3 regions of the Clostridium sp. B9 genome follow, and region 1 is predicted to be linked to each of the others. Evidence: riboswitches for the same ligand, from Rfam matches in the RefSeq annotation. Region 1 holds a riboswitch; each other region holds the start of a gene.
The links. Region 1 has a riboswitch for thiamine pyrophosphate ahead of thiD (bifunctional hydroxymethylpyrimidine kinase/phosphomethylpyrimidine kinase). Riboswitches for the same ligand answer to the same signal wherever they lie in the genome.
Positions count from the first base shown of each region.

Region 2: another riboswitch for thiamine pyrophosphate. It lies ahead of thiC (phosphomethylpyrimidine synthase ThiC); the one in region 1 lies ahead of thiD (bifunctional hydroxymethylpyrimidine kinase/phosphomethylpyrimidine kinase).
Region 3: another riboswitch for thiamine pyrophosphate. It lies ahead of tenA (thiaminase II); the one in region 1 lies ahead of thiD (bifunctional hydroxymethylpyrimidine kinase/phosphomethylpyrimidine kinase).

Region 1 covers NZ_JBNWKA010000003.1:2,249,911-2,254,210, forward strand. The annotation lists gene thiE (thiamine phosphate synthase) at 230-853, opposite strand; gene thiM (hydroxyethylthiazole kinase) at 846-1,643, opposite strand; gene thiD (bifunctional hydroxymethylpyrimidine kinase/phosphomethylpyrimidine kinase) at 1,648-2,451, opposite strand; TPP riboswitch at 2,527-2,636, opposite strand; gene ACQZHJ_RS10055 (patatin-like phospholipase family protein) at 2,756-3,598, shown strand; gene ACQZHJ_RS10060 (substrate-binding domain-containing protein) at 3,729-4,300, opposite strand, start outside.
Region 2 covers NZ_JBNWKA010000003.1:1,043,060-1,047,359, forward strand. The annotation lists gene ACQZHJ_RS04720 (DUF4184 family protein) at 1-556, shown strand, start outside; gene ACQZHJ_RS04725 (hypothetical protein) at 678-983, shown strand; gene ACQZHJ_RS04730 (dUTP diphosphatase) at 1,183-1,833, shown strand; TPP riboswitch at 1,991-2,096, shown strand; gene thiC (phosphomethylpyrimidine synthase ThiC) at 2,264-3,574, shown strand; gene ACQZHJ_RS04740 (phosphoribosylformylglycinamidine synthase) at 3,857-4,300, shown strand, end outside.
Region 3 covers NZ_JBNWKA010000003.1:3,791,588-3,795,887, reverse strand. The annotation lists gene ACQZHJ_RS17180 (class I SAM-dependent rRNA methyltransferase) at 1-838, opposite strand, end outside; gene ACQZHJ_RS17175 (hypothetical protein) at 989-1,309, shown strand; TPP riboswitch at 1,363-1,463, shown strand; gene tenA (thiaminase II) at 1,625-2,290, shown strand; gene thiT (energy-coupled thiamine transporter ThiT) at 2,290-2,898, shown strand; gene ACQZHJ_RS17160 (ABC-F family ATP-binding cassette domain-containing protein) at 3,114-4,300, shown strand, end outside.

The DNA.
Region 1 (4,300 bases):
ATCTACTCCTAATATTTTTAAATTTCAGTTATGTTCTACTATTTTCTTTAATCCAAGTTAAATATAAAAAGCATAATTTATACTTTTATACAATTAAACTTATAAAAATAGTAAAGATTCTTATTAATTATTATACTATAAAAATTTACTATTAAAAGTAATAAGAAAAAGAGGCTCATTATAGAACCTCTTCTTAAACTATTGCCCTTTTGAAAGGTATTATTCAATTTTATTTATTTAATATGCTTATAAACTCTTTACTTTTTTCTACTATATCTTCACTATTTAATAATGCTGATATAACTGCAACCCCATCTATTAATTCCAAGTGCTCTTCAGTTAAATTATCTGTGTTTATTCCACCAATTCCATAAAGAGGTATATTAGAAACTTCTCTTATTTCTTTTAGTGTTTCCATACTCATTAATGTAGCATCATCTTTACTATTTGTTGAAAACAATGCTCCAACACCTAAATTATCTGCGCCCTCTTCAATTGCCTTTAATGCCTCTTCTCTATTATGAACAGTTACTCCTATGATTGAACCTTCTGGCATTATTTTTCTAGCTAATGTGCATGGCATATCATCTTGTCCTATATGAACCCCATGAGCATTTACTGCTAAGGCAACATCAATTCTATCATTCACTAAAAATACTGCTCCAAATTCATCACACAACTCTCTAAGCTTTAATGCCTCTTCACACATAACCTTAGTATCCATATTTTTAGCTCTATATTGAACTAAAGTAGCTCCACCTTCTAATGCTCCTTTAGTTTTTTCTAATAATTCATTAAATGGTATTCTATAATCCGTTACTAAATATAATTCCTTCATATACTCATTATTCATAAGAAACTTTCCTTCTTTCTCTTATTACCTCATCATCTATTAATGATAGAGTATCTAAAAGTCTATGTTTAAAACTCATCAGTCCTTCTCCATCTTTTAGACATTCTTCTGAAATCTCTCCACACAACCCCCAAGCCGCTACTGCTTTTACTACCTCTTCAAACCTTAAATCCTTATCCTCATAAAAGCTTAAAGCAATTGTTAATAAAGCGCCTAGCATACATCCAGTTCCTGTAATTTTGCTCATCTTAGCTACTCCATTTTCTACTAAAGCAGCCTTATCTCCATTAGTTATAAAATCTACTTCTCCAGAAACAACTATTATAACATCTCTTTCCTCTGCATAAGCTTTTATTTTTTCTTTCACCGCTTCACTTAATCCATTCTCAAAGGAATCTATACCAATTGATTTTGATGTTTCTCCAATAAGAGTCTTTATTTCAGCTAAATTACCTTTTATTAAACTTGGCTCACCTTTTAAAATTAATTCTTTTGCAAAGTTTTTTCTTAAGGTAGAAGCTTGAACCCCTACTGGATCTAAAACTCTAGGTATATTTCTTTTTTTGGCAATATCCATAGCTATTAAAGATGACTCCATAGAATAGGGTTCTAATGTACCTATATTAATTAAAAGCCCACTTGCCATTCCTGTTATTTCTTCTAACTCTTCATGATGTGTTGCCATAAGAGGTAATCCACCATAGTTTATTGTTACTTGAGCTAAGTCATTTACAGTAACATAGTTAGTTATCATATGAATTAATGGATTTTCTTTTTTCAATACTGTCATAGCCCTATTTCTCCTCATAAAACTTATAGAAATGGTGAGTTGGTCCAACACCTTTTCCTAATTTAAATCCATGTTTTATAGCTTCAGTTATATATTTTTTCCCTTCTGTTACTGCATCAACTATATTCATGCCTTTTGCTAAATTAGCAGTTATAGCAGAAGATAGTGTGCATCCAGTACCATGAGTATGCTTTGTATTTATTCTCTCTTGCTCAAATAACACAAAGTTTTCTCCATCAAAAAGTAAATCTGTAGCAGCGCCTTCTAAATGGCCTCCTTTTATTAGCACATATTTAGCTCCCATTTCTTTTATATCTATAGCAGCTTGTTTCATATCTTCTATTGTAAGAATCTCTCTATCTAATAGAACCTCTGCTTCTGGAAGATTTGGTGTTATTAGCGTAGCTAAAGGTATTAAGTGTTCTATTAAAGCATCCTTAGCATCATCTGATAAAAGCTTAAATCCACTTTTTGAAATCATTACTGGATCTAATACTATTTGAGGTAAATTAGAAACTTTTCTTAAAGCTCTACTAATAGCCTCAATTGATTCTATTTTAGATACCATACCTATTTTTATAGAATCTACTTCTATATCATCAAAAATCACTTCTATTTGTTTTTCTATAATTTCTGGAGTAACATCCATTATTCCAAAAACCCCTTGAGTACTTTGTGCTGTTATTGCAGTTATTATACTCATTCCATAAACTCCATTTGCAGAAAAAGATTTAATATCAGCTTGTATTCCTGCTCCTCCTGAACTATCTGATCCTGCAATTGTTAGTGCATTAAATAATTTAGCCATAGTTTTATCTCCTCTTCTAATTGTATTAAAAAAAGCATATACAGCCTAAGGCTATATATGCTTTAAAATCTTAAGTATATTTGTCTTGGGCTTCCCTACGCTGGAATTATCCAGATCAGGTTTAAGGGTCAAGAAATTCATTTTCTACTCTCAGCCAAATATCATTGGCTCCCCTAGCTAACTTTATTATTTTATTTACCCAAATCATACCATATAATCCCCCTTTTTTCAACTTAACAATTTTGATAATTACTTAATTAAGTATTATAATTTAAAATATAAAAATTTTTTAAAGGAGAAACTTATGGTTAGTTTAGTTTTAGAAGGTGGAACATTCCGTCCAATTTTTAGTGCTGGAGTGATGGATGCTCTTCTTGATAATGATATAGTATTTCCTTATTGTATTGGTGTATCTGCTGGTATAACCAATGGATTTTCATACATCTCAAAACAAAAAAGGAGAAATATTGATATATTAAAAAAATACAGAAATGATAAACGCTATTTAGGTGTTAAAAACTTCTTTAGATGTAAAAGTCTTTTTGGATTAGACTTCATCTTTGATGAGGTTGCAAATAAACTCTTCCCTTATGATTTTGAAGCACTTTCAAATTATAAGGGAAAAGTTTTAATAGGTGTTACCAATGCTAAAACAGGACAAACTGAATATTTAGATGGAAAAATTAAAGATGAAAAATTCACATCATTAAGAGCCACTTGTGCTATTCCTATATTCTTTCCCCCAATTAAAATAGGAGAAAATGAATATTATGATGGCGGCCTTTTAGACCCAATTCCAATAAAAAAAGCTATCGAAGATGGCAATGAAAAGCATCTTATAATATTAACAAGACCTAAAGAATATAAAAAAACATTAGGAAAAAGTAATATATTAGCCTCTAAAATAGTTGGTAAAAAATATCCTAATTTAAAAAGTTCATTTTTATCAAGACATGAAAAATATAATGAGACAGTATCATTTTGTGAATCTCTTGAAAGAGAAGGAAAGGCAGTTATAATACGCCCTACTTTAAAAGAATCTATTGATAGTTTTGAAAAAGATATTATTAAACTTGAAGAAGCATATAATAATGGTTATAATGCCTGCATAAAAAATCTAGATTTAATCAAAAGTCTATTTACATAGCTTAATTACACCAAATTATAATAGACAAATTAAATCTAAGAATCACATATACTTAAAACACAGTAAAAAATTATCCTATATATTAAAAAGCAACTTGCTTCACATTAGTGAGCGCAAGTTGCTTTTTACTCTATATTTTTTTACAACTATCTCTTACAACAAGCTGAACAGGTAATACTATTTTTCTTGACATATCTCTTTCTGATTTCATTCTCTCTAATAAAGTTTCAACCGCTATATTAGCCATATAATCAGTGTAAACCCTGATTGTAGTTAAAGAAGGGGTAAGAAACTTTGCTGTACATATATCATCAAACCCTACTATACTTATATCTTCTGGAATTCTCAGTCCCGCTTCCAAAATAGACTTATATGCACCTATAGCCATTGGATCACTTGCTATAAATACTGCTGTTGGTATCTCGTCTAAACTCAGAAGTTCTTTCATTAGTTCATATCCATGCTCTGGTAGAAATCTTCCCTTGAAAACCCACTCTTCTCTATATGCATTTAATGCTTCCATATATTCTTTAAATGTTTTTTCCCTATAATTTACTGTTTTCAAATTATCATTTCCATTATGAGGTATAGATTCTCCTCCTAAATATCCAATTTTAGTGTGACCCAAAGAAACCAAATAATCTAATGCTTTCTTTACCCCGTATTTAAAATCAACAACTACAGAGTCATATTTCCATTCTT
Region 2 (4,300 bases), 1.2 Mb from region 1:
TTTATTAGCATATGTATTTCATAATGTAGTGAAGGCACCTCTTATAAGTCATATGCCAAGGCCACTAGACAGTTGGTATGGTTATTTAAGAACTGAGAAGTTTACTTTAACTTCATTTAAAGATGTTTTAGTTTTTTCATATTCGGCATTATTAGGTATGTTAACACATATAGTATGGGATGCATTTACTCATAAAACAGGATTCTTTGTCAATCATATAGGTTTTCTTCAGAAGAAAATGATTACAATTGGTGGGTATGATGTTTATGGATATAAGCTTGTACAACATATAAGTACACTTATAGGTTTAATTATAGTATTAATAGCTTTATATTTACTTAAGGATAAGCGAAAAAGAATTTTATGGGGACATAGAAGTTTTAAGGAAAAATTTATTTATGATATCTCTATAATAATTATTTCTATTGTAGTTTTAGTATTAAGCTATTTAGTGTTTAGTTTTTGTGGAATAACTTATGGAATAGGGGCTTTAGTTATATCTATAATAAATAGTGTTTTTATTGGAAGTATAATATTAGGGTTTATATATAGGTAAATTACCAAGAATGTATTATTACATAAATCTTACACTATTATTATAATTTTTTAGTGAGTTATAGCTTTAGGAGATGGTATAATATAGCTACTAAGATACTGATGGAAAGGAATAAAGTCTTATGGATAAAGTTCTTTTAGTGAAAAATATATTAGATGCATTAATATTTGTAGGTTCATCTATTATTGGTGCAATATTATATGGATTTATTGATAAAAAGTATAGCTTAACAGAGAAAATTTTTGACCCTTTTAAAATTAATTATAAATGGGAATGGATTTTACATTTGGTTTTGGCAGTTCTAGTAATTATGACAATTAATTACTTTGGAATATATGTGTTTAAAATTTCATGGTTTATAGTTATTGCTTTAACGGGATTTGTTACTGGAATTTGTATATATAATTCTAATAGGAAAAGTTTGTAAATAGTGATTAGTAAGAAAGCTTAGAATTTTATTCTAAGCTTTTTATGTTATATAGAGAAAAGTTCTGTAATTATAAGTTAATTAAAAATATTATTAATAAAATGTTAACAAAGTGCTAATTATATATTATTTTAAGTATATTCAGAGTTTGTGAAATTGTAAAATTTAAAATAAAATTAACATGAAGGGTGGTGATTATATGGCTGGTGAACAAAAAGTCAGAGACGTATATATCCAATATGAACAAGATGGAGAAACTCCAAAATATGAAACTCCTTTAGCGGCAGGTGCAGATGTATTTGCAGCAAGGGATATGGTTATAAGACCATTTGAGAAAGTTGCAATTCCCTTAAACTTAAAATTTGCAATTCCTGATAATATGGAAATACAAATTAGAGCAAGAAGTGGACTTTCATTAAGAACAAACTTAAAAATTTCTAATTCAATAGGGACTATTGATGCAGATTCAATAAGTAACATATCTGTAATATTAGAAAATAATTATAATATAGCAAATCTTCCTTATGAAATTGCTAATAACATTGAAATATTAGAGGATTTAAAAAATAATTATACAGAAGTTAGATTAAAGGATTATTTGGAATCAAAAGGGAATGATATGAGTGTTTATGAAGAAGAAGGCGCAAGAGCATATAGAAAACTATTAAAGACTTATATATATTTAGATAAGAATGGAAATCCTTATGGAACTATATACATAAAAAAAGGAAATAGAATAGCTCAAATGGTTTTAGCTAAATATTATAAGGCTAATTTTATAGAAACTGATGACGTTTCAAAACATAAAAGTGTAAATAGAGGCGGGGGATTTGGTCATACTGGTTTTTAGATTAATTAGATAGAAATATATATAATTTTTAGCAAGAAGAGTGTAAGATTATTAGAATGGGATAAAGAGTAAGAAATATTAGATAAATAAAAATAGTAAATATACTTGAATTTATTAAATAATAGGAATATAATGAGAAAAAATGAATAAAATTAATCGTATGTGCTAGGGGTGCATTTTATGTGCTGAGAGGACAGCTGTCTGTCTAACCCTTAAAACCTGATGTAGTTAGTACTACCGTAGGGAAGCCAAAGAACTATTGTTTATTTATATTTAAACATTTAGGTGTTAAATATATTTATTTAAGTGTTTATTAAGCTTGCCTTATGGCAAGCTTTTATTTTTTATAAAAATATAAAAATATATAAATAGGATCCTAAATTTAATTTAACTGCGCAGTTAAGAAATAATAAAAAAGGGAGAACTAATTATGAATTATACAACACAAATGGATGCTGCCAAGAAGGGCATAATAACAAAGGAAATGCAAATCGTTGCAGAAAAAGAAAACTTTGATGTTAAAGAGTTAATGAGTTTAATGGCTGAAGGAAAAATAGTAATACCAGCTAACAAGAACCACAAAAGCATAAGTGCAGAAGGTGTAGGACAAGGGTTAAAAACAAAAATAAATGTTAACCTAGGAATTTCTAAGGATTGTGCAAATATTGATTTAGAGTTAGATAAGGTTAAAAAAGCTATAGAAATGAAAGTAGAATCCATAATGGATTTAAGTAGTTATGGAAAAACTTATGATTTTAGAAAAAAACTTGTTGAGATTTCTACTGCTATGATAGGTACTGTTCCTATGTATGATGTTGTTGGTTTTTATGATAAGGAGCTTAAGGATATTACTGTAGATGAATTTTTTGATGTTGTAGAAAAGCATGCTAAGGATGGAGTTGACTTCGTTACTATACATGCTGGTTTAAATAGAGAAACTATAAATACTTTTAGAAGAAATAAGAGATTAACAAATATTGTTTCAAGAGGAGGATCACTTCTTTTTGCTTGGATGGAGTTAAATAACAGAGAGAATCCTTTCTATGAATACTTTGATAGATTATTAGATATATGTGAAAAATATGACTTAACACTTAGCTTAGGAGATGCTTGTAGGCCCGGTTCAATAGCAGATGCAACAGATGCTATTCAAATAAAAGAGTTAATAACCTTAGGGGAATTAACTAAAAGAGCTTGGGAAAGAAATGTACAAGTTATAATTGAGGGACCAGGTCATATGTCAATAGATGAGATTGAGGCGAATATGATTTTAGAGAAAAAACTTTGCCATGGAGCACCATTCTATGTTTTGGGGCCAATAGTTACTGATATTGCTCCAGGTTATGATCATATAACAAGTGCTATAGGGGGCGCTATAGCAGCTACTTATGGGGCAGATTTTCTTTGCTATGTAACTCCAGCAGAACATTTAAGACTTCCTAATTTAGATGATGTTAAAGATGGAATAGTAGCAGCAAAAATAGCAGCTCATGCAGCTGATATAGCTAAAGGAGTTAAAGGAGCTAGAGAAGTTGATAATAATATGAGTAATGCTAGAAAAAGACTTGATTGGGATGAAATGTTCTCATTAGCTATAGACAGTGAGAAAGCAATAAGATATAGAGAAGAATCTACACCAGAGCATAAGGATAGTTGTACTATGTGTGGAAAGATGTGCTCAATAAGAAATATGAATAAAATTCTTGAAGGAAAAGATATCAACCTTTTAAGAGAAGACTAATTTTATAAGAGATATATTTATTAGTTTTAAGATTTACTTTCTAGCATATTTATTAAAATACGAAAGTTGAATTGATAAAACTAATTATATATCTCTATTTTTATACATAATAACGAATTATTTTATTGTAAAAATGATTTTTATGTATAAAATAACTTGCAAAAAACGAACGTTTGAATAATTTTAAGTGTTGACAATACGTGTTTAGAGTGGTAATGTTTAATTAACGAATGATTAATAATTAATAATAAATAATGTTCGTGTTTTGAATGGGGGATAAAAATGTCTGGTATTAGAATGGTATTTGTAGAAAAGAAAACTGGTTTTAATGTTGAAAGTCAGATATTACTTAAGGATTTTAAAGATAACTTAAGAATTAGTAGCTTAAAGGATGTAAGAGTTTTAAATAAATACATACTAGGAAACATGGCAGAAGAGCAATATAGAAATACGGTAAATACTATTTTGTCAGAAGCTCCTGTAGATAAGGTTTATGAGGAGAATTTTAATATTGCAGAGGATGAAAAAGTATTTGGAGTTGAATACTTACCAGGTCAATATGATCAAAGAGCAGATTCAGCATCAGAGTGCATAATGCTTTTAACTGGTGAAAAAGTTCCTGTTAAATCATCAAGAGTTATAGTTCTTAAAGGTGATTTAAGTGAAGAAGAAGTTGAAAAAATAAAAGCTTATTATATAAATCCGGTTGATTCAAGAGAAGTTGAA
Region 3 (4,300 bases), 1.5 Mb from region 1:
CTAAAACATCAAATGCATTATGCTTTTCAAATTTAACTATATCTTGAAGGTTATTAAGTTCAGCATTTTTTGTAGCACAATCAACAGCATGTTGAGAAACATCTATTCCTAAAACTGATTTAGCTCCTGCTATACCAGCATTTAAAGCAAATGAGCCAGTGTGAGTGAAGCAGTCTAAAACATCTTTTCCTTTACAGATTCTATGCATAGCAGCTCTGTTTTCTTTTTGGTCTAGGAAGAAACCTGTTTTTTGACCATTCTCAAGGTCAACAATGTATTTAACACCATTTTCAACTATTTCTACATCTGTATCAAATGGTTCAGTTAAGAATCCTTTAGTTTGTTCTAAACCTTCTATTTCTCTAGTCTTTATGTCACTTCTTTCATAAACACCTTTAGCGCCGTACTCTTCAACTAGTATTTTAACTACTAAATCTCTGTATTTATCCATACCTAAAGTTGAAATTTGTATTACATAGTAATCTTCAAATTTATCTACAGTTAAACCAGGAAGAAAATCAGCTTCTCCAAATATGAATCTGCATGATGATGTATCTATTACAGTTTTTCTGTATTCCCATGCATCTTTAAATCTTCTTTTGAAGAATTCTTCATCAATTTCTTCATCTATGTTTCTTGTCATTATTCTTATTGTTATTTTACTTCTATCGTTTATGTAACCTTTTCCTAGGAAATATCCTTTATGATTATAAACTTCAACTATATCTCCGTTTTCGTAGTCTCCGTCATATTCGTTTATTTCATCAATGTAAATCCAAGGTCTACCTTGTTCAGCTTTTTTATTCTTGCCTTTGTGTAAATAAAACTTACTCGCCATTTAAATAGCTCCTTCCAAAATAATTCTTATAAGATTATAACACATAATAGGCCTTTCAATAGGAGAAATGCTTATATAATTTTTATCAAAAACTTTTAGAATAAAGATAAGGTTTTGAATATATATTTTAATAAGAGTAATTTTTAAGGAATGAATAAAGTGATAAAGGCTATTGTTTTTCCAACACCTAAAAGGTTGAAAAGATACATAAAAAATACTGACTTTAAAAAGAAGGCTAAAGAGTTTGCTACTCCAGAGAGAGCATTAATCTATGGAACTATAGGAACGGGAGTAGCTATAATTTCATTAAGTGATGCACCTGCGAAGCCTTTTGTTATCGGAAGTCTTCTATATCATGGAGTTGCTTATGAAATTTTAGAAAAATGGTATGATGAATATGGAAGTGATGAGGAGATTATGAAAATAATGATGCAAAATAAAAATTACTGGAATCACTTTCGAATAATGTGATAAATAATAAAAAACTGGAATTAGTAGAAGAAAAATAATATAATAAAGAGGAACTTTATAGCTAGGGGTGCCTTTGGCTGAGAGATAACATTTGTTATTAACCCTTAAACCTGATCTGGGTAATACCAGCGTAGGAAAGCCTGTTTAAGAGTTTTATAAGAGTATTAACTTAAGATTATAGTAACTTTTTTTATAAATAAGCTGCATCCTACAGGATGTAGCTTTTCTTTGTTTCTATACCTTTTATTTAACTTTTAGGTAGTCCTTATTTGGCTGTTTAGTTTAATCATAAAGATTAAAGGAGATATCTATAATATGAGATTTACAGAAGAACTATTAAAAGAGGCTATGCCAATATGGGAGAAATATTTAGATCACCCATTCATAAAAGAAATTGGAGAGGGAACTTTGGATAAGGATAAGTTTAGAGAATACTTAGTTCAAGATTATCTTTATTTAAAAGAGTATGCAAAAGTATTTTGTGCAGGTGTAGTAAAAGCTAGAACTATGGAAGAGATGAGATTTTTCTATAGATCAACAAAGGGAACTATGGAGGATGAAACTGCAGTACATATTGAGTACTTGAAAGATTTTGGTATATCAGAATTAGAGGCTGAAACTAAAAAGTATAAAAGTACTACAATAAGCTATACAAGCTATATGCAAGGAATAGCTTTAACAGGGGATATAGAAGATATAGCAATAGCGACACTTCCTTGTACATGGAGCTATAGTTTTATAGGGAGACATATTGCAGAAAAGTATGCAGACAAACTTGAAAAAAATTTCTTTAGAGCATGGATTGATGAGTATTCAGCACAAGGATTTACAGAGTTTACGAATGAGTGGATAGAATATGTGGACAAGACTTGTTCAAAGCTATCAAGAGAGAAGAAAGACAGATTAATAGATATATTTAAGAGAGCCAGTCTTTATGAGTTAGATTTTTGGAACATGGCTTATGAAGAAGGTGAAGAATAATGAGTGTATATTTAATAGGTGCTATTTCAGTAGTATTATTAGTTTTATATTTTATGGATTTAAGAAAGCATAAGATAACAACAAAGGAAATAACTATGATAGGAATGAGTGTAGCTATTTCATATGTGCTTTATATGATTCCAATTGTTAGATATCCTCAAGGTGGAGAAATTACATTCTTTTCAATGTTACCAATAATGTTACTTTCATTGGTTTATGGAAGATCAGTTGGTGTAACTGGTGGATTAATATTTGGACTTTTAAAAATACTAAATAGTGCATTTATAGTTCATCCTATACAGTTTTTATTAGATTATGTTTTATCAAATATGGCTTTGGGACTAGCAGGAAGCTTTGGGGTTGATAAGAAGTACAAGATATTCTTAGGGTCACTTATGGCAGGTTCTTTAAGCACATTTATATGCATAATATCAGGTGTAGTTTTCTTCGGACAGTATGCTCCTCCAGGAATGAATGTATGGATTTATTCAGCTATATATAATATTAGTAGTGCTGGATTAGAAAGTTTACTTACTGCTATAGTATTAACAATAATGCCAGTAAAATTATTAGCAAAAAGAATGAAGCCAGTAGCAAATAGAGTTTAAATATATTAAAAGTTAAAGTAGAAAAGTATAGTAGGTTGTATCAAAATATCTTATAAATAAAACTTATAAATGATATGAATGGAATTAAGAATTTGTTCGAATGTATTTATAAGTTTTATTATTAGGAGTTGATACAACCTATTTTTAGTTTTGGAAGAAAGTTAACTTTATATTATAATGAAACTAAGATTTGTTTTGAAAAGGATGGATAAGAGATGAATTTAATAACTCTTGAAAATATAAGTAAGAGCTATTCAGAGAAAATTTTAGCTGATAATGTGTCTTTAGGAATAAATGAAGGAGAGAAGATTGGGCTTATAGGCGTTAACGGAACAGGAAAATCTTCTTTCTTAAAAATAGTTGCAGGAGTTGAAGAACCTGATGAAGGAACTATAACAAAGGCAAATAGAGTAAGAATAGAATATCTTGCTCAAACTCCAGACTATGATGATAACGCAACTGTTTTAGAGCAGGTTTTTAAAGGTAATTCAGATGAAATGAGAATACTAAGAGATTATGAGGAGCTTTTAGAAAAAATAAATAATGGAGAAAGCAGTGATGCTGATTCAGAGAAATTAATAAAGCTACAAGGAAAAATAGATGCTCTAAACCTTTGGGATATGGAAAGTGAAGCTAAGAACGTCTTAACTAAGCTTGGAATAACTAACTTTGATGAGAAGGTTGGAAATCTATCAGGTGGTCAAAAGAAAAGAATAATGCTTGCTGCTGCCTTGATAACACCAAGTGAACTTTTAATATTAGATGAGCCTACAAACCACTTAGATAATGATACTATAAGCTGGCTAGAGGATTATTTAAATAGTAGAAAAGGTGCTCTTTTAATGATTACTCATGATAGATATTTCTTAGATAGAGTAACTAATAGAATACTTGAACTAGATAGAGGTAGACTATTTAGCTATGATGGAAACTATTCAGTTTTCTTAGAAAAGAAGATGGAGAGAATAGCTATAGAAAAAGCTAGTGAAGAAAAGAGACAAAACCTTATGAGAAAGGAACTTGCTTGGGTTAGAAGAGGAGCTAAGGCTAGAACAACTAAACAAAAAGCAAGGCTTCAAAGATTTGATGAATTAGTAAATCAAGAAGGGTTCATTGAAAATGAAAATATAGAAATCTCTGTTATGGGAACTAGATTAGGTAAAAAGATAATAGAGATAGATAATTTAAATAAAAGCTTTGGAGATAAGAAAATAGTTGATGATTTTAACTACATAGTACTAAGAAGTGATAGAATAGGTATTGTAGGGCCTAATGGAATAGGTAAATCAACACTTATGGGAATGATAGAAGGAAAGATAGCACCGGATAGTGGGGAGATAATAAAAGGAGAAACAGTAAAAGTAGCATGTTTCTCACAAGAAGATACTCATATGCATCCTGA